2 regions of the Streptococcus porcorum genome follow, and region 1 is predicted to be linked to the other one. Evidence: riboswitches for the same ligand, from Rfam matches in the RefSeq annotation. Region 1 holds a riboswitch; the other holds the start of a gene.

Region 1 (12,046 bases):
CCTGTTTCAATGCCAAAGAATGAATCGGCTAATTTCAAATCAGCTAAAATGGCCTCAACATTTTCCTCTAAAAAAACTGTATAAACACGATTTTTTCTAAGATTGGTCTTTTGATGGTATTTAATTTCTGCCTGTGTGTGATAAAACCTCTCTAGTAAGGCATAGAGATGGCGAGCTATTTTTGCATTCTCACTTGTAATAGAAAGTGTTAAGCCTGAACCTGATAATCCTAAACTTCCAGACATCTTAATCATGGCAGAAAGTTCACTTTTATCCTGATGAACCAGTTGCAGTAGCTCTTCTTTTACTTTGATGGTAAAAGTCATTTTCTCACCTGAATAATCCGAAGCAACTCCTCAACCACCAAGTCTCCGTGATGGAAAGCTCCGCCTTTTTCTAAACGTAAAAAATTTGAGGACACCACGCGAGGAACTTCTTTTCTTAGTCCTTGAAAATCGTGTTCAACCTGTACAAGATACTCATCAAAACGATTAGAATCCATGTAAGCCTGCGGAACTTTTTCAATATTGACTAAAACTGTATCAATAAATGGTTGTCCTAAGTGTTCATGTAAGACGCGAACATGATCTGCATCTGTAAAATGCTCAGTTTCACCGTATTGTGTCATAATATTGCAGACATAAGCAACTTCTGCTTGGGTTTTTAACAAGGCCTGCCCAATTTCTTTAATCACAAGATTAGGTAAAATTGAGGTAAATAAAGAGCCCGGTCCTAACACAATCATGTCACTTTCCATAATCGCCTCAACTACTTTACGACTAGCAGTTGGCTCATCATCGTTGTAGGAATTTGTCACAAAAACATGATCAATCATCCCCTTATAATTAGCAATATGACTCTCTCCTACTACTTCATGACCATCTTTAAAAATCGCATGGAGGGTCAAAGGATTTTCACTGGAGGGATAGATTTTACCTGTTGTATGAAAAAACTTCGTCAAAATCTGCATGGCGTTATAAGTTGAGCCCTGCATTTCTGAAATACCTGCAATAATGAGATTTCCAAGAGGATGACCAGATAAAGCGCCATCATTTTCAGCGAAACGATACTGAAAGATTTTCTCGTAAAATTTAGGCATGTCGCTCATGGCTACTAACACATTTCTCAAATCACCTGGTGGGGTTAATTGCATCGCACTACGCAGTTCACCCGAACTCCCTCCATCATCAGCTACTGTGACAATAGCGGTCAAATCCACATCAAAATGGCGAAGGCTATTAAGAATGACGGGAATACCTGTTCCGCCACCTATTATTGTTATCTTAGGTTTTCTCATGAACGATTCACCGTTTCCTTACGTCTATCCTTATCACGATGGCTTTCATTAACATGCCAATCTTTGGATAAATCATTTGCTAAGCGTCTGGCAAAAGCAACACTGCGATGTTGTCCTCCTGTACATCCAATTGCAATGGTCAGTACTGATTTTCCTTCTTTTTGATAGCCAGGCAATATCGGCTGCAACAAGCCTTTTAAGTTTTGATAGAAATCTTCTGATTCTGGGTGATTCATAACATAGTCCGATACTTCTTGATCGAGTCCTGTTTTTTCACGAAGCTCTACTTGGTAATAAGGGTTAGGTAGAAAACGCACATCAAATACAAGGTCAGAATCTAGGGGTAAACCGTATTTAAAGCCAAAACTCATCACTTCTATACGAAATTGATTCACTTGCTCTTTAGCAGAAAACTGCTCAGTAATGGTTTTTCTTAGATGACGTGGGGTCAATTCTGTTGTATCCACAACATTTTGACTCATGCTTTTCAAAGGAGCTAGTAATTCCCGTTCCAACTCAATGCCATCCAAGACACGTCCATCTGCGGCTAACGGGTGGCTACGACGCGTTTCTTTATAACGTGACACCAATTCACCATCTGTTGCATCTAAAAAGAGAATTTTAAAGTTGATGTTGTCATTACTTTCAATTTTATCTAAAATACTATTAATTTCTGAAAAAAATTGACGACTGCGCATATCCACAACCAAGGCAACCTTATCATAGTCACTGCCATGCTCAATTAAGTCTAAAAATTTCGGTACGAGCGCTGGTGGCATATTGTCTATTGTAAAATAACCTAAATCCTCAAATGACTGGATAGCCACAGTTTTTCCTGCTCCACTCATTCCAGTGACAATCACAAGATTGATTTGATGTTCAGACATTGAAACTTCCCCTCTTCTATCTTTTAATCTACTATTGCCATTATAACATATTCCTAACCTGAAACCTATGTCATAAAAACAATAAAAAGGAGATTTCTCTCCTTTTAACCTAGATAAGCAATCACTTCAATCTCTACCTTGACATCCTTAGGTAATCTTGCCACCTCTACTGCTGATCGTGCTGGAAAATCAGCTTTAAAAGCTGTCTGATAGACACTATTAAACGCAACAAAATCATTCATGTCACTTAAGAAACAGGTTGTCTTGACCACATGATCAAAATCTGTTCCCGCCTCCTCTAAAATAGCTGAGATATTTTTTAAAACCTGTTTGGTTTGTTCCTCAATTGTTTCACCGATAATCTCGCCTGTTTCTGGAGAGAGAGGAACTTGTCCAGAAGCAAATAGCAAGTTACCTGCCACTTTCGCTTGAACATAAGGGCCAATTGCTTTTGGGGCCTGATCTGTATGAATTGTCTTAACCATATCATTCTCCTTAACTTTAATAGCTTTATTTTAACAAAATCGTCAGAAAATTTCCACGATTTAGCGAACGAATCTCATCTTTACAGATGAATGATTTAATAGTAAAATATATCTATGCAAATAAATTAGGACAATGATCCTAGACTGGTTCGAAAACTTCCCAGAATAAAAAACTAAGTCGCATCATTATTTTGATTAAACTAGTTTTTGTGGAGTATTGGGTTTTACCCGCTCCATTTCTTTTTGCTGTACTGGGAGAGAGAATGAACCTTATTTAAACTGTTCATTCTCTCTTTTTATTATCCCTAATGTTATCTTAGAAAGGTTAAATATGACGAAACAACACGTTATTATCGACTGTGATCCAGGTATTGATGACGCTCTTGCCCTCATCTACGCCCTCAAACACCCTAATTTAGAAGTTGTTGCCATTACCATTGTATGCGGAAATGTTCCTAGTCAGCTTGGATTTGAAAATTGTGCCCTCATCTTAGAACTTGTCAATAGACTAGACATTCCCATCTATATAGGCGCAGAAACTCCTCTGAAACGCCCCTTTATCTCTGCTCAAGACACACATGGTATGGATGGTTTAGGTGAAACTTTTTTAAAACAAAACTGTAATAAAAGACCTGAGATCAAAAAGGCATATGACTATCTAGCAGATTACTTTAAGCAAAAACAAGACACCGCCATTCTATCTTTAGGTCCACTGACTAATATCGCTTTAGCCTTAGAAAAAAATAAGAATTTGGGCGAAAACTGCTCTCGTTTTATCAGCATGGGAGGTAACTTTAAATCAAATGGCAATTGCTCTCCTGTGGCAGAATACAACTATTGGTGTGATCCTCATGCAGCAAACTTTGTTTTCAAGCACCTTAAAAGATGCGTTGAAATGGTAGGTCTTGATGTCACCCGAAAAATTGTTCTTAGCCCAAATCATCTAGAGTACTTAAAAAAGTTTCCTTCTGAACTAACTGCCTTTATTGAAAAAATCACTCGCTTTTACTTCGACTTTCATTGGAAGTATGAACATCTCTTAGGTTGTGTCATCAATGATCCACTGGCGCTAGCTTATCTTATTGATCCCAATATTTGTCATGGTTTTAACAGCTACACTGATATTGTCACAGATGGTATCGCACTGGGACAAAGTATTGTTGATGCTCAGCATTTTTATCAAAAAGACAGCAATAGTAAAATCTTAACAGAGGTTGATACCCTTAGATTTTGGCAAGATTTTTTGACGACAATCTTAGACCAACCAAAGGAGGTCATTTCACAGGACATTTTACAACTTAATCTCGGAGGTTTCTATGAAAACTAGACAAAAAACTCATCTTATTATCTTTATCGCTCTTGCGATTGCCCTTAACTATGTTGGTAGCAACATTGCTCTCTTTCTAAAACTTCCTATCTATCTTGACATGGTCGGAAGTCTTCTTATCGCTATATTATTTGGACCATGGCTTGGAGCTTTAACTGCTATTTTAAGTGCCCTATTAAGTTGGCTGACAACAGATATCTTTGCCATTTACTATGCTCCCGTTGCAATTGTGACCGTTCTTTTAGCTGGCTTTATGTTTAGAAAAAAAGCAGAGCTCAAACGATTGGCGATCCTAACCATCCCGCTCTCTCTAATTGGAACACTTATTTCTGCCAGTATAACTGTCGTCCTTTTTAAAGGCATCACCTCAAGTGGCTCCAGTCTTCTAGCTCAAATCTTTCATGCTATGGGGATGAATCTAACAACTAGCTTGATCATCGTCCAAATCCTAACCGACTATCTCGATCGCCTAGTCAGTTTAACGCTTGTATTTGTTCTCATCAAACAACTCAAAGATCAACTAAACTTCCAACTGTTAAAAGAAAAATAACTCGCAACCACCTTAGAAATTAGTCTTTCTAAGGTTTTTTAATATAAAAATCCCCCTCTTGTAAAACCTAGACGACCTAGTTACTGATGAGGGGGATGTTATTTTCTTATATTGTCATTTAGTTTTTCTTTTATTACTGCGTTAACTGGCCTTATCTAACTCCAGTTAGGGCTTTGGCTCATTCCTAGTGCTAAAAGTAAACTAAAAGACGATAAATATTCCATTAGCTCAAGCTAATCTGTAATTTTGATAAAGGGTTTGCCTTTATGTGCTGTATCATCTTTATCTGTACTTGCTTCTAAAAAGATTCGACTGACAGGATACCACTCTGTTTTTCCTGTATAAGGATCCGCTACAAGAGTTTGACCATTTTGGTAGCCTTTTAAAACAATTTCATGAGATCCTGTTGCCACAAACTTATTATATTGAACAGCTGCAACAACATAATGCCCTTCTTTTAAAGCATTCTCTAAAGCTGACTGGCTGTTTAATACGGTTGTATTTAAGCCCCAATTTTTACTTGCTTCAAAAATTCCAAGACTAGACGTTCCTATAAAATATTTATTGAAATGATTGGTCTGATGATATAGGTAATTAGCGACCGTAGTTGGTTTGATATCCTGGTTAGTCAGAGATGAGAAAACCATTGATAAGGCGGTTGGCACGCAACCAGCTGTTGCCAAGTTAAACAAACCATATTGAAGACCTCCCCAACGTCCATCTCGTTGGCTATAGACAGGCATTTCATAACGATTTCGTTCAACATATTGCGTACTTGATGCTAAAAACTGCATTTTACCGTCCAGTTTTTGATAGACATGGATCATATAATTTCCAGCATCGGCATACTGCTTACTATCAAATGTTGCTTCATAAGTTGTTGGACTAACTGCTTTTGCACCATACCATTTCAAGTCATCTTGTCCATTTTTTTCAGACCAAACTGCAAAGACCACTTCTCCCTTAGTGACCACATGATTGATGGTCACACCATAGACTCCTGTTCCTTTATAGGTTGTTGACACTTGTGCTTTGTCTTTTGGCACTTGGAGGTTATACTGACCTAGGTTAAATCCTTTTGTAGAGCCATCTTGATAATCAATATAGGTATGAATCGTGTAGTTTCCATCAATATACTTATGATTGACTGTATCAACAGTAATCTGAACCTGACCATTTTTTGACTCGGCTGCAGTGTACCATTTTAAGTTAGATTGATTACTTTCAGACCAAGCTGCGACACGAACAAGTTTAACCGATGAAGCTTCTGCATCCGTATCTACGACAACAGTTACTTTTCCATTTTCTTTCTGGTAGTCACTTGTGCTTACTTTAACCGTAGATGTCGTCGCCATGGTCTCTTTTGGTTTTGGTGTCGGAACCGTATAAGTACTTGCAGCTAAACCAACTAACTGACTACGACCACTTTCTTGTCCATAAAAATGAACGTGGTACTGACCGGTTTCAGATTTATGATTTTTAGCTTCAACTGTTACCTGATAAGTTCCACTAGCTTGTTTGCTCGCGGTGTACCAAACCAAGTCATCTTGACCGTTCTGATTTGTCCATACAGGAACTTTAACAGAAGAGATGGTGCCTGGAACATTAGTGATTGTCGCAACAAAAGCTGTTTCACCTTTTGCTACAACTGACACACTTGGTTGTTTAACAGTGTCTGCTTGAGAAGGTGTGACAGTGTATGTTGCCGTGGTCAAACCTTGTAACTGAAGACTACCTGATGCTTGACCATAAGCATGGATGTGATACTGACCAGTTTCTGACTTATGATTTTTAGTGTCAACTGTTACCTGATAAGTTCCACTAGCTTGTTTGTTCGCAGTGTACCAAACTAAATCATCCTGACCATTCTGATTTGTCCATACAGGAACCTTAACCGAAGAGATGGTGCTTGGAACATTAGAAATGGTGACGTCAAAAACAGAAACGCTTTTAGAGGATACGGTAATGGCAGGTTTAGCTGGAGCAACAACTGTCAGTTCAGTCGCATTTAAGCCCACCATGCGACCACTACGATCAGCATAAGTGTGGATATTGTACTTACCATAATCGCGATGATTTTTCAACTCCACATAGGCTGCACCTAACTTGTCTGCCGTGTACCACTTAAGGTCATCCTGACCTTTAAGGTCTGACCAAACTGCAATCTTAATCACTTCATCGGAACTAATCGGACGGTTGTACTGAATGGTCAAGGCTTGATCTTTTTGCGCCACACTAGTCACTGGAAGATTAGTCACGTCTGCCGCATAACCTTGCACCAAAGAAAGCACCGCTGACTCACTCGTCAAGCTGGTTGTGCTAGCAGTTGTATTAACGCTAGAGACTGTATTTTCTGAACTGGCTGTCACTGGCGTAGAACTTACCGAACTAGTCTCAGAAGAAAGACTGCTTGTTTGAGAAGCACTGGTTAAACTCGCTGTTTCAGAAGAGGCTGTGCTTGAAGTCACTTCTGAGCCAACATTGGAGGAAAGCTCCGTGCTAGTTTCACTACTTTCTTGCTGAGATGTCACCGTAGCTTGAGACTCTGAAGAGGCTGTAGTTAAAGCATTAGTTTCTGGTACACCTTTTACCTCAGCTACACTACTTTGAGTTAAAGTTACCTCTGGCTGACTAGACTCTGTGGTCACCAATTCTTCTGCCTGAGCTTGAATGCCTCCCACAAAAGCTAAAACCATAGGAATGGTCAGAAACGCTTTACTGGCTAAATGTTTTTTTCCGTATCCTTTCATCATTTCTCCTTCTTTCCTTTTCATAAGCAATCCAAAAAGATTGATAATGGTATTTTTAATATTACCGAATCATTAAAAATCATGCAATCTGTATGGTTTTTTTGTCAGTTTTCGCTAATATTTTATGCATTCATTATAGCACATTTTCATGAAAAAGAAGAGGTGAATTGAAACAAAATATTTTCCTAGGTTTCATAATACTAAAAAATAAAAAGCCTTCATTAACGAAGACTTTTTATAACAAATCCAATAACATCTGATAAGACGGTACTTCATAAGTTGGATGTAAAGAGGAGGACGTTTGATTCTTTTTAGGGTTATACCAAACTGTATCAATCCCAAAATCATTTCCGCCTTTTATATCTGCACTCAAGCTATCTCCAATCATCAAGGCTTCAGACTTGTTAAATCCTGGAATAGAGTTTGCGATATGATGATAAAATGCAACCTCTGGTTTTTGGCTACCTACTTCCTCTGAAATAAAGATTTTCTGAAAGAAGGGCTCTAGAGCTGATACTTTTAGACGTCCCTTTTGGATAGCGGCAATACCATTTGTAGCAGCATAGAGCTTGTAACCTCTAGCTGTTAAATCGACCAACAATTCCCTAGCACCGTGATACAGCTGTCCTTGCTTTGAGAGATGATTTTGATAAGCCTTAGCTAAAGCCTTACCATCAACCTCACGGCCAAAATGTGAAAACAATTTAGAAAATCGTGTATTCACTAACTCAGATTTTGCTATTTTTCCCTGTTCTAAATCTTGCCACATGCTTTGGTTCATCGGTTTATAGTAAGCCTTATAAGCCTCAATCGCCTCTACTTCTTGCTCTTTTAACAGCTCATCCAAGGCAAACTCTTCGGCAGCCTCAAAATCTAGCAAGGTATTGTCTAAGTCAAATAGTAAAAATTTATAGCTCATGATATCCTTTCTTCATTTAGAAAACTGTAAACTAGCTATCTCATCTATTCACTATCAGCTTATCTTTAAAATAGAAAGCAACCTGTGACAATAGACGGTTGCTTTCTTAATCTATCATTTGTTTATGGATGCAAACGGTGTAACATACGTGGGAATGGGATGGCTTCGCGGATGTGTTTTGTACCAGCAACAAAGGTCACCATTCGCTCAATTCCGATACCAAAGCCGCCGTGTGGCACTGATCCGTACTTACGAAGGTCAAGGTAGAACTCGTACTCTGACTTGTCCATGCCAAGCTCATCCATCTTAGCAACAAGGGCATCATAATCATCCTCACGCATAGAACCACCAATGATTTCACCGTAACCTTCAGGGGCTAAAAGGTCCGCACAAAGCACGCGCTCTGGATTACCAGGAACTGGTTTCATGTAGAAAGCTTTGAAACTTGCTGGATAGTTAACCACAAAGGTTGGGACACCAAAGTAATTTGAAATCCATGTTTCATGAGGTGAGCCAAAGTCATCCCCATGCTCCAAATGTTCATAATCTGTATCTTCATCTGCTTCATGCTCTTGAAGAAGGCTGATGGCATCATCATAAGACACGCGCTTAAATGGTTCTGCAATATAGCGTTTTAGAGCATCAACATCACGCTCAAGAGTTTCAAGTGCTTGTGGAGCACGGTCGATAACCCCTTGCATCAAAGCTTTAACATATGCTTCTTGCAAATCAAGCGACTCCTCATGTGAGAGGAAGGAATACTCGGCATCCATCATCCAGAACTCTGTCAAGTGACGGCGAGTTTTAGATTTTTCCGCACGGAAAACAGGACCGAAGTCGAAAACACGACCAAGTGCCATAGCACCAGCTTCAAGATAAAGCTGACCTGATTGGCTGAGATAGGCTGGGCTTCCGAAATAATCTGTTTCAAAAAGCTCTGTTGAATCTTCAGCAGCATTTCCAGAAAGGATTGGGCTATCGAACTTGATAAAGCCATTTTTCTCGAAAAATTCATAAGTGGCATAGATGATCGCATTACGAACTTGCTGAATGGCAACCTGCTTACGTGAACGCAACCAGAGATGACGATTGTCCATCAAGAAGTCTGTACCGTGTTCTTTTGGTGTGATAGGGTAATCAACAGATTCGCCAATCACTTCAAGATCAGTCACATCAAGTTCATAACCAAATTTTGAACGTTCGTCTTCTTTGACGATGCCAGTCACATAAACTGACGTTTCTTGGCTCAAACGTTTGATAGTATCAAACTTAGCAGCTCCTTCTTCTTCACCAAATTTTTCAAGGAAATTTGGTTTAAAAGCAACTGCTTGGAAAAAAGCAGAGCCATCTCGGAGTTGAAGAAAGGCAATCTTACCTTTCCCAGATTTGTTGGCAACCCAAGCACCAATAGTCACTTCTTCTCCTACATGCTTAGGCACATCAATAATCGTTACTAATTTTCTAGACATTAATTTTTTCTCTTTTCTAATTGTATTCCTCTTTGTGACAAACAGCCTCGATATTATTACTGTCTGGATCAATGATAAAAGCTGCGTCATAACCCTCATGATAATGGTTACGTTCCTAAGGAGCGCCATTATCTTTGTCACCAGCAGCTAAACCTGTATGGTAAAAGGTTTCAACTTCTTACGCATCTTTGTATTAAAAGCAAAGTGACGGGGATTTGCTTGACCACTCTCCAACCAAAAATCTCAAGCAGGAGCACTTCCTCTAAGCTAACCAAAGCTAACAGCATATTCATTGTCGAATCTTAATTTATAACCAAGTGGCTATAAAGTTTTTCGGCTGTTGAGACTGTAGATTTTTAACACAAATGCTAAAGTGGTCAATCATAAAACACTCTAGTTCTTTTCCATGAACTCTTTAATACGGCGAACAGCTTCTTTAAGGGTATCAAGGTCAGTTGCATAGCTCAAACGAACATTTTCAGGGGCACCAAACCCTGCACCTGTTACCAAGGCAACTTCTGCTTCTTCTAAAATAGCATTCGTAAATGCTGTCACGTCTGTATAACCTTTCATCTCCATAGCTTTTTTGACATTTGGGAAAAGGTAAAAGGCACCTTGTGGCTTAATCACCTCAAAGCCAGGAATCTCAGCTAATAGAGGATAAATAGTATTTAGGCGCTCTTCAAAAGCTTGACGCATCCTTTCAATCGGCTCTTGGTCACCTGTTAAGGCTTCAATGGCAGCGTATTGTGCAACTGCTGTCGGGTTAGATGTGGTTTGACTAGCAATTTTTGCCATAGCAGAAATAATTTCTGGCTCACCTACAGCAAAACCAATGCGCCAACCTGTCATCGCATAAGTTTTTGAAACCCCATTAATCACAATGGTTTGTTTACGAATGTCTTCAGAGAGGCTAGAAATAGGCGTGAAACGATTTCCATTATAAACCAAACGTCCATAGATATCATCAGCCAAAATCAAAATATCATGCTCAACTGCCCAATCACCAATAGCTTTTAACTCTTTTGCTGTATAAATCATGCCTGTTGGATTAGATGGTGAATTGAGTAAAAGAACCTTTGTTTTTTCTGTACGCGCTGACTCTAACTGTTCAACAGTAACTTTAAACTGATTTTCCTCAGTCGCTTGTACAAAAACTGGTTGTCCTTCCGCCATTTTAACCTGATCAGCATAAGATACCCAATAAGGCGTTGGGATAATTACCTCATCATTAGGATTAAGAACTGCCATAAAAAAGGCATAGAGAACAAACTTGGCACCTGTTGCCACCACCACATGATTTGGTGTCACAGAATAACCATAGTAATTTTCCATGTAAGTATTGATCGCATCCTTTAACTCAGGAAGTCCTGATGCCACCGTATAAAAGCTTGCTTTACCATTTGAAATGGCTTCAATCGCCTTGTCTTGAATATGTTTAGGTGTTGCAAAATCTGGTTCACCTAAGGTCAAAGCTAAAATATCACGACCTTCAGCTTTCAATGCCTTAGCACGCGCTCCTGCAGCTAAGGTAACACTTTCTTCCATAGTAAGCACACGCTCTGATAGTTTTGTCATATACCCTCCGTTTTTACCAAGTCCCCAGTTTTAAAATCAATGATATAGTAGGTTGTTCCAGATGCCACTTCCCAGATAGGTTTATCATCCATATAACCCAAAGTTGCCTTAACTGATTTAGCACCATTTTCTTTAGCAATCTGTTCTGCTGCTTGTCTAGAAATCCCTTCTTTAGTCGGTATAATATGGATATCTTTATCTTTTATACCAATCACCACCACAACATTTTCATCTTGAGCAGTTTTACCAAAGACACTATAATAGCTTGTTTGTCCATTATACCGATCAATACGACTCACACTGGTTAACTGGGCTTCCTTTGTTGCCACAGCCTTCACCATGTTTTGTGTGTCAATATTGGGTTTCATAGAGAAAAAAATCACTAAGATAGTGGATAGAAATAAGACGAAAAAGACTAAACCAAGACCAATGATGAACTGCTCTTTGGTTGAGAGAACTCGTTTTCTTTTACGCTTTCCCATTTGATCTTCCTAAATTATTTGATGTTTTCTATTATATCAAAAAAAGCTTGTGATTTCAGTTACAATATCAGGAAATTTTTTGCAAGATAGAGAATTATTTTGCTCAAGTATCTGACAAATTTGTTTACCGTAACTTTTTGAGACTACTCGTTTATCTAAAATCAGAACTGCAGATACTTGATTTTCACGGCGCTGAGTTCTTCCGATAGCTTGTTTTAATTTCAAGGTCATGACAGGTAAGGTATAGTCATAAAAGGGATTTTTATGGTTTTGTCGCAAGTAGTGATTAACCTTTTTGACAA
Region 2 (12,046 bases), on a different contig from region 1:
TGCTGGGCAGGTTTTGTTAAACCGAGATAATCCAAAATCTGCTCCCAATAAGGCTTCAGTTGCTGTTCTCCCACAGGAAAATAAGATACCAGAAGATTTAAAAGTGAAAGAACTTTTATCATTCTTTCAAGCCATTTATAAAGATAGTTTGACGGATGGTGAGATAGACGCCTTACTTTGTTTCTCTGAAGAGCAAAAAAATCAATTGTCACAAAAATTATCAGGGGGGCAAAGGCGTTTGTTAGCGTTTGTTCTTTGCTTGATTGGTAAACCTAAAATTCTTTTTTTAGATGAGCCGACAGCAGGTATGGACACCACTACTCGTCAACGCTTTTGGGGGATTATTGCTGACTTGAAAGAGCAAGGTGTTACGATCTTTTATTCCAGCCATTATATCGAAGAGGTGGAGCATACAGCAGATCGTATCTTGGTGTTGCATCAAGGGAAGTTGTGGCGAGACACGACACCTCATGCTATGCGCAGTGAAGAAAATGAAAAAGAAGTGACTGTTGATCGGCGTTTCTCAGATGTCATTCGACCAGAGTGGGTTTATGATCAGGTCATCAAGCAAGATCGACTTTGTTTTAAAACAAAAGAAATTGAGACCGTTTGGGCTGCCTTACAAGCCAGAGGTTGCCGTATTTCAGATATAGAAGTACAAAATAAAACCCTGCTTAATACTTTATTTGATCAGACAAGGGAGGAGCAATCATGCTACCATTATTAAAAATTGAGGGAATAAAATTATCTAGAAGTTTAGGAACCTTTCTCTTATCTATAGGGATGCCTTTGGTTTTCTTTTTGATTTTTTCATCAACAGTACAACTAGATGATCCAGTAGCTCAAAAAGCCTTTGTGCAATCTTATATGCTGACCATGACAGCTTTTTCGATGTCAGGTTTTGCACTGTTTACCTTTCCTATGATGTTATCAGAGGATCGAAAAAATAACTGGCTGTCTTTTATTGAGCACTCTCCTCTTAGCCTGCCTCGTTATTATCTGTCCAAACTCTTTCGTGTTTATCTTTGTTTCATCTGCTCTATTATGGCTGTCTTTTTAGTTGGTGCTTTAGTAAGAGAGGTGCGTATGACAGGAGAGAGGTGGTTGGTGTCAGCTATTTTACTGCTGATAACCTCTCTCATGTATCTAGCCTTGGGCTTGTTGTTAAGCCTCTTTAAATCTGAGCAAACCATGTCAGTTGTTGCTAATTTGACTTACTTTGTCTTAGCGATTATGGGCGGATCTTGGATGCCAATTAGCCTTTTTCCAGACTGGGTTCAAGAGATTTGTCGTCTGACACCAGGTTATCATGTTAATCACTTGGTTGTCACTTATGCAGAAAAGCATGATTTTATCTGGAAGTCCTTGTTTATTGTGCTGATTTATGCCATAATTTTCTTAGGAACAGCAATGGTGATTAAGAAAAGAAGCGAGGTGAAGTAGCGTGTTTCAGAAAAGAAAAGTCTCGCCCATGTATTTCTTGGGCTTGCTTTTTCTGGTTTTTCCTTTATATTATACGGCTCACTTAGCCATTTATCCTTTTATTGTATTTGCGACGGTGATGTTTGGTGGTGTTTATATCTCGCTACTTTATACACAAAATCACACTTATGAAAAGGTAGCCTGGATTTACCTCTTAGCCTACATTGCTTATATGAGTTTTGCGGGTAATATTCAATTTTCCCTATTTCTCTTTAATCTCTCAAATCTCTTGACATGGCACTATAGTGAGGATAAGTGGACTTATCGAACGGTGTCTTATGGTATTTTATTAACTAGTTTGTTGATATGGAGTATGGTTGGTCCTTACAGTCTAGATATAACTCTTTTTATGTTTATTCTTCATGCCTTTGCTTTAGCCATGTTTTTTGGTGGACGGATGCAATTGTCTAAGGAAAAAGCAGAGCAAAAACTGCAAGAGCAAAACGCTTCTATCAATCTCTTGATTGCCGAAAATGAACGCAACCGTATCGGACAAGATCTTCATGATACATTGGGTCATGTTTTTGCTACGATGACCCTTAAAACGGAATTAGCCTTAAAGCAATTGGACAAAGGAAATCTTGAGGCGGTTAAAAAGGAGTTATCCGATTTAAATGCAACAAGTAGAAAAAGTATGGTTGACGTCAGAACGATTGTCAATCAACTAAAATATAGAAGTCTCGATGAAGAACTAGAAAGCTTGCGACAAGTTTTTGAACTAGCAGAGATTGAGCTGGTAATCAAAAAAGATTATGACAGCCAAAACCTCTCTCCAGTCCTTCAATCTAGTCTAACCATGATGGTGCGTGAGTTGGCTAATAATGTCATCAAACACGCCTCTGCTCATCAAGCAATACTGAGCCTAGCAGATGAGGGGGATCAGTTGATAGTTGAGATGGCAGATGATGGTCAAGGTTTTTCCAGTCAAAGCGAGGATGAACTGCAGTCGCTAAAAAATCGTTTGGCCTTAATCAAAGGAGAGGTAGAGGTTCTCTCACGCCACCATCCAACTTGTGTACGCCTCAGCCTTCCTTTTAGAAAGGAGTAGGAGATGAAATTATTGGTAGCAGAAGACCAATCAATGTTGCGAGATGCTCTTTGTCAACTCTTATTGATGGAAGACGATGTTGACGCTGTTTTTCAAGCAGGAAATGGTCAAGAAGCCATTAGCTTACTAGAAAAAGAAGAGGTAGATGTGGCGATTTTGGATGTTGAAATGCCTAAGATGACAGGTCTAGAGGTCTTAGAGTGGATTAGAGCACATAAAGAGATGAAAGTCGTGATTGTCACAACCTTTAAGCGTACAGGCTACTTTACAAGAGCGCTAAAAGCGCAAGTAGATGCTTATGTCTTAAAAGATCGGTCAACTACGGAGCTGATGACCACTATCCATAAGGTCTTATCTGGTCAGAAAGACTATTCTCCTGAATTGGTTGATGAAATGGCTTTTTCAAGTAATCCCCTCAGCCAAAGAGAAAGAGAGGTTCTACAAGGCATTGCACGAGGCTTGTCCAATCAAGAAATTGCAAAAGAGTTGTTTTTATCAAATGGTACTGTCAGAAACTACGTTACCAGCCTAATGACAAAACTTAATGCCCATAATCGCACAGATGCTCTCTTGATTGCTCAAGAGAAAAATTGGTTATAAAAATAGACAAAAAGAGGATGGGTGTTCCATCCTCTTTAATGCTTATCCTTGAAAATGAGTAGTTTACTGATGATATAATTTAAAACGATAATTAAAACTTGTGCAAATAAGGTTTCAATCGCATTGACGACTTGTAGATTGTTGTTAACAAATTGTCCGATAATTTGTGGGAATCGCTCAACTAAAAGATAAGCTAAAACAAGATCTAAGGCCAGTGTTGAGAGTCGTGCCACAAAAAACTTGACAAAGCGCCCCATCCAGCCTGTCCTAACTTGGTTAAAGACGAAATAGTCGTTGGTGAAAAATGCAAAGACAACAGCGGTTATATTTGCAATAACGGCTGAAAGAGTAGCTTGATGTGTGATAGCAAAGAAAGCCATGCGCGTTACCATATAGACGAGGGTTGCTAGAACTCCAAAAAAGAGATATTTAAAAACTTCACTAGATATAAATTTTTTCATAAGGATACTATATCAAAAAAATAAAAAATATGCTATACTAGATAACGTTGCTAGAGCAACCCTTGGTGCTTATTTCCCTTTCACCAAGCATATTAGACGCGGCATGACCGCTAAAGGAGAATTATGAAATTATCAGTAAAAGATCTCACTCAGATTGCCATTGTAGCTGCACTTTATGTTGTATTGACCGTGACGCCTCCTTTAAATGCTATTAGTTATGGAGCATATCAGTTTCGTGTATCTGAGATGTTAAACTTCCTTGCTTTTTATCATCGTAAGTATATTATTGCAGTGACTCTAGGCTGTATGATTGCCAACTTTTTTACCTATGGTTGGTTAGATGTCTTTGTCGGAGGAGGGTCAACGCTATTGTTTGTGACCTTGGGAGTTTATCTTTTTGGACGCTATCGTCAAGAACAATTGTATAGTGGCTTACTTAACAAAGCCTTTGTTTACTTTTCTTTCTTTTTCGCAGCCTCTATGTTTACCATAGCCTTGGAGTTAAAAGTGATTGCAGGTCTTCCTTTTCTTTTGACTTGGTTTACCACTGCGATAGGAGAGTTAGCTTCACTTTTGATTGGTGCTATAGTGATTGAAAAATTATCTCAACGAATTGATTTTGAGGCTTAAAATTCGCTAAAAAACTTCCAAATTTGGAAGACTTTTTTATTTTGAAACGGTAAAATATGTTAAAATAAAAGATATGAAGAATCAAATGAAAAAATTGGTGGACCGCTTAAATCAGTACGCCAAAGAATACTATACACTTGACAAGCCCACCGTTTCTGATGCGCAATATGATCAGTTGTATCGTGAATTGGTAGCCTTGGAAGAAGCTTATCCTGATGAGATTTTGCCAGATAGTCCGACTCACCGAGTAGGAGGGCTTGTCTTAGAGGGCTTTAGAAAACATGAACACCTCTATCCTCTGTTTTCATTGCAGGATGCTTTTTCGCGTGACGAATTAGAGGCATTTGATCAAAGGGTGAAAAAAGAATTTCCAAAGGCATCTTACTTAGCAGAATTAAAAATTGATGGTCTATCGATTTCTTTGACCTATACTTCGGGAGTTCTAAGCGTAGGTGCAACACGGGGAGATGGTCGTGTGGGTGAGGACATTACAGAAAACTTAAAACGTGTTCGTGATATTCCTCTTACTCTGACTGAGCCAATCGATATCACTGTACGTGGGGAGTGTTATTTACCAAAAGCTTCTTTTGATAAGATCAACTTAGAGCGTCAAGCCAATGGTGAGGCGGAGTTTGCCAACCCAAGAAACGCTGCAGCAGGGACACTTCGTCAGCTAGATACAGGAGTAGTGGCTAAAAGAAATCTGGCAACTTTCTTGTACCAAGAGGCAGGACCTACAGATCAAGTTAGCCAAGAAGCTGTTTTGCAGCAATTTGAACACTTAGGATTTGAGGTTAATCCCATTCGTCTTGTTTCATCGAATATGGCTGATATTTGGGCTTTTATCCAAGATATTCAAAATAAACGAGATCAACTGCCTTACGATATTGACGGCATCGTGATTAAAGTAAATGACTTAGCTATGCAAGAGGAGCTAGGATTTACTGTTAAAGCCCCACGTTGGGCCGTAGCTTATAAATTTCCTGCTGAAGAAAAGGAAACAGAAATCTTATCAGTGGATTGGACTGTTGGACGAACAGGTGTTGTCACACCAACCGCTAATCTTACGCCGGTACAGTTAGCAGGGACAACAGTAAGTCGTGCCACGCTACACAATGTGGATTATATTGCAGAAAAAGATATCCGCATCGGAGATACGGTAGTGGTGTATAAAGCAGGCGATATTATCCCAGCAGTTTTAAATGTGGTCATGTCTAAGCGTGCTCAACAAGAACCCATGTTGATTCCGCAACAATGTCCATCTTGTCAAAGTCAGCTACAACATTATGATGATGAGGTCGCTCTACGCTGTATTAACCCACTTTGTCCTAGTCAAATTTTAGCACGTCTAGAACATTTTGCTAGTCGAGATGCGATGAATATCGTTGGTTTAGGCCCATCAGTAATGGAAAAACTTTATCAAGCTGGTTTGATTCATGATGTGGCAGACCTTTATCAATTAAAAGTTGAAGATTTCTTGCAACTAGATGGTGTTAAGGAAAAATCTGCTCAGAAGTTTTATGATGCGATTCAATCTTCTAAAGCAAATTCTGCTGAAAAGTTATTATTTGGTTTAGGGATTCGCCATGTTGGTGCTAAGGTCAGTAAGCAACTTTTGGAGGAATTTGGCTCTATTTCAGTACTGGTTCAAGCTGAGAAAGAAAAGATTGCTGAAATTGATGGTTTAGGGATGGCTGTTGCGGAGTCTTTAGCAACTTATTTTGCAACACAAGGTAGTCAAACACTCTTAGAAGAACTAGAAGAAGTAGGGGTTAATCTCACTTACTTAGGACAAAAAGTAGCCAGTGATACCATGCTTTCAGGTTTAACCGTTGTCTTGACTGGGAAGTTGACCACACTAAAAAGAAGTGAAGCTAAGGACAAACTAGAACGTTTAGGAGCTAAGGTCACGTCTAGTGTTTCTAAAAAGACAGACCTTTTAGTAGCAGGGATAGATGCTGGTTCAAAACTTGAAAAAGCACAGGGGCTCGGCATTGAGATTCGCGATGAATCATGGTTAGCAAGTCTTTAAGTATCGAGGAAAATAAATGGAAAAACATAGATTACGTGCTCGTTTGATTTATAACCCAACATCGGGTAAGGAATTGATGAAAAAAAGTGTGGCAGATGTTTTAGATATTTTGGAAGGCTTTGGTTATGAATCCTCTGCTTTTCAGACAACTCCTGAACCTCATTCAGCTATGAAAGAGGCTAAGCGTGCGGGTTTAGCTGGTTTTGATTTAGTCATTGCAGCTGGTGGTGACGGAACAATTAATGAAGTGGTTTCTGGTATCGCTCCTTTGAAAAAGCGGCCCAAAATGGCCATTATTCCAATGGGAACAACCAATGATTTTGCTCGTGCTTTAAAGGTTCCAAGGGGGAATCCTATTGAAGCTGCTAAATTGATTGGGAAACAACAAACCATTTTAATGGATATTGGTCAGACAGATCGAGGAAAATATTTTATTAATATTGCCGCGGCAGGCAGTTTGACAGAGCTAACCTATAGCGTTCCTAGTCAGCTTAAAAGTGTATTTGGCTATTTAGCTTATTTGGTTAAAGGGGCAGAGCTCTTGCCTAGGGTGCAAAATGTACCTGTCAAAATTTTTCATGACCATGGTGTTGTTGAAGATGAAGTCTCTATGATTTTTGTGGCCTTGACAAATTCAGTAGGGGGATTTGAAACCATTGCTCCTGATGCTAAATTAGATGATGGAAAGTTCACTTTAATTCTAGTAAAAACTGCTAACCTGATTGAACTTACCCATATCATTGGTTTGATGTTAAATGGTGGACGACATATTAGTCATAGTAAATTAGAATATATTAAGACATCTTATTTGAGGATTGAACCCCAGGATCCAAAAGCGCGTCGTCTAATGATTAATTTAGATGGTGAGTATGGAGGAGATGCACCTGTTGAATTAAGAAATTTAAATAATCATATCGAATTTATCGCCAATACCGATGAGATTGCTGATGATGCGATTACTCTAGATACAGAGGAATTAGCAATGGAGGCGATTGCACAAAAATTTGTTCGTGAAGTCGAATATTTGGATGAAAAGATAGAGATGAAAGAGGTTGATGAGGATGGAAAACCAAGTAATACTACATTATCATAGCCAATCAGGCTCATACTTTGATTATAGTGTCTGGCAGTGGATAGAAGGTGAAAATGGGTGGGATAGCCATTTTGCACGTTTTGATTCTTTTGGGATTGTTGCTAACCTCTCTTACCCCGCCCAACATCATTTAAGTGAAGTTTATTTGATGGTGAAAAATTCAGATTGGTCAAGAAAAACACAGGATTATTGTATCCATAGAGATTATGGAATTGCAAAGGCTGAGGTCTGGATTGTTGAGGGGGATGATACCGTTTATTATTCCAGACAAGCGGCGGTAACCAGTCATCATTATCGTTTTCGTCAACCACATGCTTTTGATATGGCCTTACACAGCTATCGATTTGATCGTAAATGGGGCTATTCGGGATGGCTAGGGTTTTCTTATCAGAAGGAACAGACGGAATTTAGGCTATGGGCTCCGACAGCTCAAAGAGTAGAATTGATTTTATATAGTTCTACAGATGATAAATCTAGTGTTGAGCGTGTTGTTAAAATGGAGCGTGGGCATGCTGAAAATTGGGAAGATCATACACATAATACTCACGGTGTTTGGTTTACGACAGTTTCAGAGGATTTAAATTATAGGGCTTATTGCTACCGTGTCTATTACCGAAAACGAACTTTTAGAGACACAAGAGACCCTTATGCTATTGCAACCACTGCAAATGGTAGAAGATCTATTGTCATTGATAAAGCGGATTTAGTGCCAGAAGGTTTTTCAGTCAAGCATGGTGCAGAGGCGACATGGCGTTTAGCCAATCCTAACCAAGCGGTTATTTATGAGATGCATGTCAGAGATTTTACAAAGTCTGAGACGTCAGGTGTTCGATTGGAGAATCGTGGTAAGTTTTTAGGTGCTATCGAAACAGGGACTAAGAATATTTACGGGGATAAAACTGCCTTTGATTATGTCAAGCAGTTAGGCATTAATTATGTTCAGTTTCAGCCATTATTTGATCATCACCAGATAATTGATGAAAATGGTGACTATGCTTATAATTGGGGATACGATCCAGAAAATTATAATGTTCCCGAAGCGAGTTTTACCTCAAATCCTCATGCCCCTTCTGTCCGTATTTTAGAGTTAAAGCAGATGATTCAAGCCTATCACGATGCTGGAATTGGCGTCATTATGGATGTGGTTTATAATCATACCTATTCTTCTCGAGATTCTGCTTTCCAACTATCCGTTCCTGATTATTACTATCGTATGAATCCTGACGGCTCTTTCCAAAATGGAACAGGCGTTGGTAATGAAACGGCTAGTGAGAAAGAGATGTTTAGAAAATATATGATCGACTCCATTTTATATTGGATTGAGGAGTATAATATTGACGGCTTTCGTTTCGATCTGATGGGGATACATGATGTGGAAACGATGAATGCGATTAGAAAGGCTGTTGATGCTATTGATCCTAATATTCTTCTTTATGGAGAAGGTTGGGATATGGGAACAGGCCTCATGCCAGAAGATAAGGCTAAAAAAGGAAATGCCTCTCAGATGCCAAGAATTGGCTTCTTTAATGATGATCAAAGGGATGCTGTTAAAGGAGCGGAAGTTTATGGAGACTTCAAAAAAGGTTTTGTTTCTGGAGAGGCAACAGAAGATAAAGTGGCTAAAGCTATTTTGGGAAGTGGTGAGTTATCTCCTTATCTAACGCCAAGTCAGGTCTTAAATTATGTAGAAGCCCACGATAATTATAATTTAAACGATCTTTTCTTAGAGCTCAATCCTGATGATAATCAAGATGTCCATATTAGACGTGTAGAAGTCGCAACAGCTATGAATCTTTTGATGCAAGGGATGAGCTTTATGGAGTTGGGGCAAGAATTTTTACGCACCAAACTCTTTCCAACAGGTGAAAATGCTGAGTTGACTCAAGAAGATAAAGAGCGAGCGATGAATAGTTACAATGCTCCAGACCAAGTGAACCAAGTCAATTGGAATAATGTGACTATTTATAAAGCCAGTATTGAGTTTATCCGTCAGATTATTCAACTGAAAACAAGCGTTAGTGGCTTTTCTTATCAAACATTTGATGATATTTTAAACCATGTTTATGTTGAAACTGCAGAACATGGTTCAGGATTTATTAGTTTCACAACTAAAGATGAGCGTTCTTTTAAAATAATTTTCAATATTATTGGAAAAAACGTGAAAATTAGCATGACAGACCATGAAAAATATGATATACTAGTGACAAATGAAAAGCGCTTACAACAAAGCGCACTATCGCTAGAGCCGTTAACAGTAGTGGTCTTTGAAAAGAAAAAATAACCTGATATTGTTTTCAGGTTATTTTTGTTTACTTTTAATTTTCAGAAAATTAGCTATATTGAATACGGTTACACATGGAAGGGTGATGGAATGGATACACAAGAAGCGTTGTGGACTTTTGGTATTGGAGAAAATTATCAGGCACAGGATTATTTTGGTTGTCATTTAGCCGAGGATGGAAAGCACCATGTTTTTAGAGTTTGGGCACCAAATGCTAAAGCAGTTTCGGTCATTGGTGATTTTACCAATTGGGGAGAAAATCCACTTCCTATGACGCCTAATGATGCTGGTGTCTGGGAAGTAGAAACAGACCTAGCGAATGAAGGACAGATTTATAAGTATTTGGTGACACGTGCTAGTGGTCAAGTAGTTGAAAAGATTGATCCCTTTGCGGTATATTTTGAAAAACGGCCAGGCACAGGGACAGTGATTAAACATCTAAAACCTAAAAAATGGAAAGATGGATTATGGTTAGGAAGAAGGAGGCGTTTAGGGTTTAAACAACGTCCCGTTAATATCTATGAGGTTCATGCAGGCTCATGGAAAGTTCATGAAGATGGTCGTCCTTATAATTTTGAAGAATTAAAAGAGGAGTTGATTCCATATCTAGTTGACATGCATTATACTCATGTTGAGTTTATGCCCTTGATGGCTCATCCTCTGGGAATGAGTTGGGGCTATCAGCTAATGGGGTATTTTGCTTTTGAATCAACCTATGGTACTCCTGAACAGTTCCAAGATTTTGTTGAAGCTTGCCATCTTCATAATATTGGTGTTTTGGTTGATTGGGTACCAGGACACTTTACGATTAACGATGATGCTTTAGCCTATTTTGACGGGACACCTACTTTTGAGTATCAAGATCATGATCGCGCCCACAATTATGGTTGGGGAGCCTTGAACTTTGATTTAGGGAAAAATCAAGTCCAATCATTTTTAATCTCAAGTGCTAAATTCTGGATTGATACTTACCATATTGATGGGATAAGGGTTGATGCTGTCAGTAATATGCTTTATTTAGATTACGATAGCGGTCCTTGGCAACCCAATAAAGATGGGGGGAATCGCAATTACGAGGGATTTGGATTTTTACAAAAATTAAACCGTGTCATAAAAGGTTATTATCCAGATGTGATGATGATTGCTGAGGAAGCAACAGCGGCGACAAGCATTACAGGTCATCAAGAAGATGATGGTTTAGGGTTTGATTATAAATGGAATATGGGATGGATGAATGATATTCTAAAATTCTATGAGGAAGATCCTGTTTATCGTAAGTATGACTTTAATTTGGTTACTTTTAGCTTTATGTATCTGTTTAGTGAAAATTTTGTTTTACCATTTTCACATGATGAAGTTGTACATGGTAAGAAAAGCATGATGCATAAAATGTGGGGGGATCGTTATAATCAATTTGCAGGACTTCGCAATTTATATACCTATCAAATCTGTCATCCTGGTAAAAAACTTCTTTTTATGGGAAGTGAATTTGGACAGTTTTTAGAATGGAAATATGATGAAAGTTTAGAGTGGTCTAATCTTGAAGATGAGATGAATGCCAAAATGAAAGAGTTCACATCTACTTTGAATCAGTTGTACAAAGACCATAAAGTACTTTGGCAAATTGATGATTCTTATGATGGTATAGAGATTATTGATGCAGATAATCGTGACCAAAGTGTCCTATCATTTATCCGAAAAAATGAGAAGGGTGATCTCTTAGTGTGTGTCTTTAATATGGTTCCTGTTGAGCGAAAAGATTTTACCATAGGTCTTCCTCAAGCAGGGATTTACGAAGAGATTTTAAATACAGAACGGGAAGAATTTGGTGGTGTTTGGAAAGAAAATAACCCTATCACTCGAACTCAAAGAGGGTCTTGGAAACACTACGATCACACATTAAGCTTTACACTTCCAGCGCTTGGGGCAAGTATCTGGAAAATTAAACGTCGTTTAAAAAAATAATAAATTCTTGGAAGGAAGAACTAGATGAAGAATGAAATGTTAGCACTAATCCTTGCTGGTGGTCAAGGAACACGTCTTGGGAAATTGACACAAAGTATTGCTAAGCCAGCTGTTCAATTTGGTGGACGTTATCGCATTATTGATTTTGCCTTGTCCAACTGTGCCAATTCAGGTATTAACAATGTTGGTGTCATCACACAATACCAACCCTTAGCTCTTAATAGTCATATCGGTAATGGATCAGCCTGGGGGCTTGATGGTATTGATTCTGGTGCAACGATTTTACAGCCTTATTCCGCTACAGAAGGAAATCGTTGGTTTCAGGGAACTAGTCATGCTATCTATCAAAATATTGACTATATTGATAGTATTGATCCAGAATATGTGTTAATCCTATCAGGTGACCATATTTATAAAATGGATTATGATGATATGCTACAAACGCATAAGGACA

Evidence for each region. Region 1 has a riboswitch for preQ1 ahead of ACVRWY_RS04345 (nucleoside hydrolase). Riboswitches for the same ligand answer to the same signal wherever they lie in the genome.
Region 2: linked by a shared signal. The riboswitch ahead of ACVRWY_RS00475 (QueT transporter family protein) and the one ahead of ACVRWY_RS04345 (nucleoside hydrolase) in region 1 are both predicted to bind preQ1.

The regions. Positions count from the first base shown of each region.
Region 1 is NZ_JBRUDG010000011.1:12,816-24,861, forward strand. Features, by position in the region: gene whiA (DNA-binding protein WhiA) at 1-326, opposite strand, end outside; gene ACVRWY_RS04330 (YvcK family protein) at 323-1,297, opposite strand; gene rapZ (RNase adapter RapZ) at 1,294-2,184, opposite strand; gene ACVRWY_RS04340 (RidA family protein) at 2,289-2,669, opposite strand; PreQ1 riboswitch class I at 2,808-2,852, shown strand; gene ACVRWY_RS04345 (nucleoside hydrolase) at 3,001-3,996, shown strand; gene ACVRWY_RS04350 (ECF transporter S component) at 3,986-4,546, shown strand; gene ACVRWY_RS04355 (GBS Bsp-like repeat-containing protein) at 4,780-7,296, opposite strand; gene pynA (pyrimidine 5'-nucleotidase PynA) at 7,532-8,215, opposite strand; gene asnS (asparagine--tRNA ligase) at 8,338-9,684, opposite strand; partial or broken gene ACVRWY_RS04370 (VOC family protein) at 9,701-10,069, opposite strand; gene ACVRWY_RS04375 (pyridoxal phosphate-dependent aminotransferase) at 10,078-11,262, opposite strand; gene ACVRWY_RS04380 (cell wall elongation regulator TseB-like domain-containing protein) at 11,259-11,744, opposite strand; gene ACVRWY_RS04385 (bifunctional DnaQ family exonuclease/ATP-dependent helicase) at 11,781-12,046, opposite strand, start outside.
Region 2 is NZ_JBRUDG010000001.1:103,527-115,572, reverse strand. Features, by position in the region: gene ACVRWY_RS00500 (ABC transporter ATP-binding protein) at 1-727, shown strand, start outside; gene ACVRWY_RS00495 (ABC transporter permease) at 712-1,443, shown strand; gene ACVRWY_RS00490 (sensor histidine kinase) at 1,445-2,530, shown strand; gene ACVRWY_RS00485 (response regulator transcription factor) at 2,534-3,130, shown strand; gene ACVRWY_RS00480 (GtrA family protein) at 3,166-3,591, opposite strand; PreQ1 riboswitch class II at 3,620-3,717, shown strand; gene ACVRWY_RS00475 (QueT transporter family protein) at 3,712-4,221, shown strand; gene ligA (NAD-dependent DNA ligase LigA) at 4,295-6,253, shown strand; gene ACVRWY_RS00465 (diacylglycerol kinase family lipid kinase) at 6,270-7,346, shown strand; gene pulA (type I pullulanase) at 7,315-9,627, shown strand; gene glgB (1,4-alpha-glucan branching protein GlgB) at 9,718-11,592, shown strand; gene ACVRWY_RS00450 (glucose-1-phosphate adenylyltransferase) at 11,617-12,046, shown strand, end outside.